Regions from separate parts of the Kitasatospora sp. NPDC056800 genome, predicted to be linked through region 1. Evidence: riboswitches for the same ligand, from Rfam matches in the RefSeq annotation. Region 1 holds a riboswitch; each other region holds the start of a gene.
The links. A riboswitch is a leader RNA that binds a small molecule or an ion and turns the genes downstream of it on or off. The one in region 1 is predicted to bind S-adenosylmethionine.
Positions count from the first base shown of each region.

Region 1 (2,258 bases):
GGTCGAGGCGTTCCAGGGCGGTCCGGTAGATGGTGGCGGCCATCCGGCCGAGGGCCTGGCCGTCCTGGTGGCGGTGGTGCCGGACGCCGACGTCCACCTGGGCGAGGGCGTCCAGGCCGGCCAGCTCCAGGGCGTCGACCAGCAGGCCGAGTTCGACGCCGTAGCCGGTGGGGAAGGGCAGCCGTTCGAGCAGTGAGCGGCGGGCCGCGTACTCGCCGCCGAGCGGCTGGACGAAACCGGCGAGTTCCGGCCAGTGGAGGTTGAGCAGGGGGCGGGCGACGAGTTCGGTGACCCGGCCGCCGCCGGCGGGTAGGACGGCGCCCTCCGACTCCAGCGGGCGGTCGTACATGGCCTTGACCAGTTGGATGGACTCGTCGGTGAGCAGCGGGCCGACGATGCCGGAGACGAAGGCCGGGTCGAACTCGCGCAGGTCGGCGTCGACGAAGCAGACGATGTCGCCGTGGGTGACCAGCAGCGAGCGCCAGAGCACCTCGCCCTTGCCGGGGACGGCGGGCAGCCGGGGCAGGACGGCGTCGCGGTGCTCGACCCGGGCGCCGGCCTCGGCGGCGACGGCGGCGGTGGCGTCGGTGGAGCCGGAGTCGACGACGACGAGTTCGTCGACGAGCGGGAGGCGTTCCATCAGCTCGCGGCGGATGGTGCGGACGATGTCGCCGACGGTGGCCTCCTCGTCCAGGGCGGGGAGGACCACGCTGACCGTGCGACCGGTGCGCTCCTTGGCGTCGAGCAGGGTGCGGACCGGCCGGTCGGCCGCGCTCCAGGAGCGGCGGCGCAGCCAGGACGCCGCCTGCGGGAGGAGCGCGGGAGTCGGTTCGGCGGGCACGGAGATCTCCTCGGCGAGGTCGGTGGGACGGGTCATCTCGCTTGGCGGACGGTCCCGTTCAGGTTTGACGCCTTCGGATACAGTCTTCGTACAGCGGTCGGACCTTTGCACGCCGGGGTCTCCGTTGAGCACCACCACAATTTCACAAGCTCATCCAGAGGGACTGAGGGAACGGCCCGTTGACGTCCCGGCAACCTTCTCGCGCGGCTGTCTGTCGACAGGCCCCGGCGGGACAGGTGCCAATTCCGTCCCGTGTCGCGACCGCGCCACGGGGAAGATGAGGAGAGAGGCCTCGCCATCATGGCTATCGACACTGCCGCACCTGTTTCCGTCGACCTCGGCCCGGCCGCCGCGCTGTCCTGTCGCGAGTGCGGCACCCGCTTCCCGCTCGGCCCCAGCTTCGCGTGCCTGGAGTGCTTCGGCCCGCTGGAGATCGCCTACGAGTTCGGCAGCGAGGGCGCCGAGGAGCTGCGCAAGCGGATCGAGGCCGGTCCGGCCTCCATCTGGCGGTACGCGCCGCTGCTGCCGGTGCCGGCCGACGTGGCGTCCAAGCCGAACCTGAACCCGGGGTGGACCCCGCTGGTGAAGGCGGACAACCTGGGCCGGGAGCTCGGTTTCACCGCCCAGCTGCACGTCAAGGACGACTCCGGGAACCCGACGCACTCGTTCAAGGACCGGGTGGTCGCGTGTGCGATCGAGGCGGCCCGGGCGTTCGGCTACACCACGCTGTCCTGCTCCTCCACCGGCAACCTGGCCGGCGCGGTGGGTGCGGCGGCGGCCCGGGCCGGGTTCCGGTCCTGCGTGTTCATCCCGCACGACCTGGAGCAGGGCAAGGTCGTCATGGCCGGGGTGTACGGCGGCGAGCTGGTCGGCATCGAGGGCAACTACGACGACGTGAACCGCTTCTGCTCGGAGCTGATCGGCGACCCGGCCGGCGAGGGCTGGGGCTTCGTCAACGTGAACCTGCGGCCGTACTACGGCGAGGGCTCCAAGACGCTGGCGTACGAGATCTGCGAGCAGCTCGGCTGGCGGCTGCCGGAGCAGATCGTGATCCCGATCGCCTCGGGCTCGCAGCTGACGAAGATCGACAAGGGGCTCCAGGAGCTGATCAGGCTCGGCCTGGTCGAGGACCGGCCGTACAAGGTCTTCGGCGCCCAGGCGGAGGGCTGCTCGCCGGTGTCGGCCGCGTTCAAGGCCGGCCGGGACGTGATCAAGCCGGTGAAGCCGGACACCATCGCCAAGTCGCTGGCGATCGGCAACCCGGCCGACGGCCCGTACGTGCTGGATATCGCCCGCCGTACCGGTGGCGCGGTGGAGGACGTCACGGACGCCGAGGTCGTGGCGGCGATCCGGTTGCTGGCGCGGACCGAGGGGATCTTCGCCGAGACCGCGGGCGGGGTGACCGTCGGCGTGCTGA
Region 1 is NZ_JBHUAL010000335.1:573-2,830, reverse strand. Features, by position in the region: gene ACFRQN_RS39600 (glucosyl-3-phosphoglycerate synthase) at 1-877, opposite strand, end outside; SAM riboswitch class I at 989-1,125, shown strand; gene thrC (threonine synthase) at 1,142-2,258, shown strand, end outside.

Region 2 (2,258 bases), on a different contig from region 1:
GGCCAAGGTCACCGCGCACGCCATCGGCTGCTTCGACACCCGGCTGTCCGGGCTGATCGCCGGGGTGCTGGCCCGGCGGGGCGCCACCGCGCTGGTCTTCCGCGGCGACGACGGGCTGGACGAGCTGACCATCACCACCACCTCGCAGGTCTGGCTGGTGCGCGACGGGGTCGTCACCGAGTCCACCTTCGACCCGCGGGACGTGGGCATCGAGCTGGTCGGCATCGAGGCGTTGCGCGGGGCGGACGCCTCGTACAACGCCGAGGTCGCGCGGCGGCTGCTGGCCGGCGAGCACGGGCCGGTGCGGGACGCCGTCCTGCTGAACACGGCGGCGGCGCTGGTCGCGCTGGAACTGGGCGACGCGCCGCTCACCGAGCAGCTGGCGGCCGGCATGGAGCGGGCCGCGAAGGCGATCGACTCCGGTGCCGCGCAGGACCTGCTGCGGCGCTGGTCGGAGGCCACCAGCCGGGCCTGAGGCGGTAGTTGGGGAGCCCGTGCCGGTACGCCGGTGCGGGCTCCCGTGCTGTCCGGATGCTGGATGCCCGTTTGACCACCCGGTGGACCCGGCCTAGAGTCTTCGCCAGGTCATGAGTGACAGCGCGAAGCCCCAGCTGGCTGTCCGGCAACCCTCCGTCCGTGGCGGGGTGCCCTGGGTGAGGACCGGGTCGTCACGGCAAGCCGTCCGTGCGACAAGCGCGGACGCCCGACGACTAGCACTCCCGGGGTCCCTTGCCCCAGAAGGAGTGCATCCCCATGTCTCTGGCCACCGAAATCCGCACCCCGCTCGCCGTCCTCGGCGCCGACGTCCAGGTCCCGCTCGCCAGCGGTGAGAAGGTCGGCTACGCGGCGCTCGACTACGCGGCGAGCTCGCCGGCGCTCCAGCGGGTGTGGGACGACGTCGCCGCCTACGCGCCGTACTACGGCAGCGTCCACCGCGGGGCCGGGTACCTCTCCCAGCTGTCCACCGACCTGTTCGAGCAGAGCCGCCGCACCGTCGGCGAGTTCCTCGACCTGCGCGAGGGCGACCAGGTGGTCTTCACCCGGGCCACCACCGACTCGCTCAACCTGCTGGCCTCCGCCGTCCCGGCCGGCACCCGGGTGTTCGCCTTCGAGACCGAGCACCACGCCTCGCTGCTGCCCTGGGCGCACGCCGGACTGGACGTCACCTACCTGCGGGCGCCGCGCTCGCGGGCCGAGGCGGTGGCCGCGCTGGACGCCGCGCTCGCCGAGGCGCCCGAGGGCCCCAAGCTGCTCTGCGTCACCGGCGCCTCCAACGTGACCGGCGAGCTGTGGCCGGTCGCCGAGCTGACCGCGACCGCGCACCGGCACGGCGCCCGGGTGGTGCTGGACGCCGCCCAGCTGGCGCCGCACCACCGGGTCTCGGTGCGCGAGCTGGACGTCGACTGGATCGCCTTCTCCGGCCACAAGATCTACGCGCCGTTCGGCGCCGGGGTGCTGGCCGGCCGGGCGGACTGGCTGGACGCGGCCGAGCCGTACCTGGCCGGCGGCGGGGCGACCCGGACGGTGGCCCGGGAGGCCGACGGCTCGGTGGCCGTGCAGTGGCACACCGGCCCGGCCCGGCACGAGGCCGGCTCGCCGAACGTCATCGGCGCCTACGCGATCGCCTCGGCCTGCCGGGCGCTGACCGAGGCCGGCTTCGACGGGCTGGAGGCCCGCGAGCAGCAGCTGATCGCCCGGCTGACGGCCGGGCTGGCCGAGATCCCGCAGGTCAAGGTGCTGAACCTGTTCGGCGAGGGCTCCGCCCGGGTGGGCGTGCTGTCCTTCGTCGTCCGGGACTGGAACAGCTCGCACTTCTCCGCCGCGCTGTCCGCCGAGTACGGCATCGGGGTGCGCGACGGCCTGTTCTGCGCCCACCCGCTGGTGCGCACGCTGCTGGGCGACGAGGACGAGGCACCGTCCGAGTGTGGTGCGCCCGAGCCGTCGCTGCCGGGCGAGCGCAGCCTGAACGCGATCCGGGTGAGCTTCGGCGCCGGGACGCCGGACGAGCACGTCGACCGCTTCCTGACCGCCGTCCGGGAGCTGGTCACGGAGGGCGCGGCGTGGAACTACCGCAACGAGGGCGGGCGCTGCGTCGCCACCGTGCAGGTCGAGCGGGGCCGGCGCGCCGAGGGCTGACCGCTACTCGTCCAGGCCGAGGGCGAAGGCGGCCTCCAGGTCGTGCTGGGAGTAGGTGCGGAAGGCGATCTGGGTCTCGGTGTGGGCCACGCCCGGGACCTTGTTGAGCCGGCCCGGGATGA
Region 2 is NZ_JBHUAL010000007.1:11,118-13,375, reverse strand. Features, by position in the region: gene trpD (anthranilate phosphoribosyltransferase) at 1-475, shown strand, start outside; SAM riboswitch class IV at 584-702, shown strand; gene ACFRQN_RS03040 (aminotransferase class V-fold PLP-dependent enzyme) at 754-2,136, shown strand; gene ACFRQN_RS03035 (Lrp/AsnC family transcriptional regulator) at 2,140-2,258, opposite strand, start outside.
Region 2: it holds a riboswitch for S-adenosylmethionine, as region 1 does, so the genes downstream of both, ACFRQN_RS03040 (aminotransferase class V-fold PLP-dependent enzyme) here and thrC (threonine synthase) in region 1, are expected to answer to the same signal.

Region 3 (2,258 bases), on a different contig from region 1:
TGCGCCCCGGAGCCTGGAGTCTCGGAACCCGAGGTTCGGAACCCGTGACCAGGGAACCCCGGAACCTCGGAATCCGAGAGCCTCGGAACCCCCGTCAGGGCTGGCGCAGGGCCTCGGTGAGCCGGTGGGCCGCCTCGACGACGGCCTGGGAGAGCTGGGCGCCGGGGTGGCGGCTGAGCCGTTCGATCGGCCCGGAGACCGTGACGGCGGCCACCACCCGGTTGGACTGGCCGCGGACGGGCGCGGCCACGGAGGCGACCCCGACCTCGCGCTCGCCGACGGACTGGGCCCAGCCGCGGCGCCGCACGCCGCTCAGCGCGGTGGCGGTGAAGCGGGCCCCTTGCAGGCCGCGGTGGAGGCGCTCGGGTTCCTCCCAGGCGAGCAGGATCTGGGCGGCGGAGCCGACCTTCATGGGGAGGGTGACCCCCACCGGAACGGTGTCGCGCAGGCCGGTGAGCCGCTCGGCGGCGGCCACGCAGATGCGGACCTCGCCCTGCCGCCGGTAGAGCTGGGCGCTCTCGCCGGTGGCGTCCCGCAGCTGGGCGAGGACCGAGCCGGCCGCGGCCAGCAGCCGGTCCTCACCGGCGGCCGCCGAGAGCTCGCCGAGGCGGGGGCCGAGCATGAACCGGCCCTGCACGTCCCGGCTGACCAGGCGGTGGTGTTCGAGTGCGACGGCCAGCCGGTGGGCGGTGGGCCGCGCCATGCCGGTGGCCGCGACGAGGCCGCCCAGGGTGGCGGGCCCGGCCTCCAGAGTGCCGAGGATCGAGGTGACCTTGTCGAGCACGCCGACGCCGCTCGTGTTCTCCATGGGATGGGTACTCCAGTCTCAAGGCCCGGGAGCAGCGGGTCCGCGCTGCTCACGGCGGCTCCTGGCGGGGAGCCGGGGGGTGTGGTCAGCGAGGACAGGCCGGAGAAGTCGGCCGATTGCCTGCGCCGGGCACGAGACGGGTACGCGAAAGGACCGGGGCGGGAAGCGCCCGGGCGAAGGACAGCACAGAGAGCACCGTGTCTCCTCATCTTTCCCGCGCCACAGTGGCGACAGGCCGGAGTTGGCACTGCCCCCGCCAACACGGCGCGTACTTCGGACGCCGGGTCGAACGGGGAGTTGCCGGGGCTTCGTAGGGCCGGTCCCTCCACCCCTCTGGATGATTCGCCAGGAACGATACAAGACATCCGGGGCGGGTCGGCAAGTCCCCCCACCCTCGACCCGCCCTCGGCCACGCCCCGCGGGGCCGGTTCAGCGGTGGCGCGGCCCCGACAGGCCGGTGCACGGGGCCCCGTCCGGGCTGCCGGGGAGGGTCGCGTCCCAGGCGTGGAGGGCGGCGAGGGCGGCGGTGCGCTCGCGGTCCGTGGGCCGGGTGCCCTCGGGGCCGAGCAGGTAGTCGGCGACCGGGGTGAGCAGCAGGGTGGCGTCGCCGGCCGGGAGCAGCAGCGCCTCGTCCCACTGGTGCCGGATGACGGTGCGGCGCAGCAGCGTGCCGTGGCGCGGCGAGGTGCCGTGGCACGGCGGGGTGCCGGCAGAGGTCCGGCGGCGGAGTTCGGGGGCGACCTCGGCCTCCAGGACGGTGCGGACGTCCCGCAGGGCGCCGAGCGGCACGTGCTCGGCGGCGAGGTCGAGGAGGGCGGCGGCCTCCGGGGCGAGCCGGTAGGCGGCGACCACCGCGGCGGTCTCGACGGGCTCGTAGGGCTGCCCGGCGAGCCGGGCCACGTCGATCACGTCGCCCGCGAGGAAGGTGCGCCCGAGCCCTTCCTCGGCGAGGGCGATCAGGCATTCGACGTGGTCGTCGGCGGCCAGGTAGGGGCGGACCGGGACGGTGGCGAGGTCGCCGGGGAGCGCGGCGGTCGCGACCCGCACCTGGTACCACGGGTCGAGCAGCGGGTCCCCGGCCGGCCAGCGCAGGGTGACGGCGGTGTGCCGGGGGCGCTCGCCGAGCAGGGTGACCTCCACGGACTCCACCGGGTGGTCGGTGACCAGCCGGTTGACGGCCTGCCAGAGCGAGGCCTCGGTGGGGCTGACGAGGCTGAGCTCGGCCAGCGGCCGGGGCAGGTCGGGCGGGTAGTAGCCGGCCAGCGGCAGGTCGCGGATGGGGCGGACCCCGGTGGCGTCGGCGAGGTCGCGGGCGACCCGGGCGTAACACTCGACCCGGTCGCGGGCGCGCCGCAGCTCGTCCCGGGCGTGCGCGCCCATCCGGACGTCCTCCCGGGCGAGCGCGGCGAGCACCAGGTACGGGAGGTGGCGCTCGCCCCGGGCGCGGTGG
Region 3 is NZ_JBHUAL010000119.1:18,796-21,053, forward strand. Features, by position in the region: gene ACFRQN_RS24405 (IclR family transcriptional regulator) at 95-808, opposite strand; SAM riboswitch class I at 1,011-1,152, opposite strand; gene ACFRQN_RS24410 (hypothetical protein) at 1,238-2,258, opposite strand, start outside.
Region 3: it holds a riboswitch for S-adenosylmethionine, as region 1 does, so the genes downstream of both, ACFRQN_RS24405 (IclR family transcriptional regulator) here and thrC (threonine synthase) in region 1, are expected to answer to the same signal.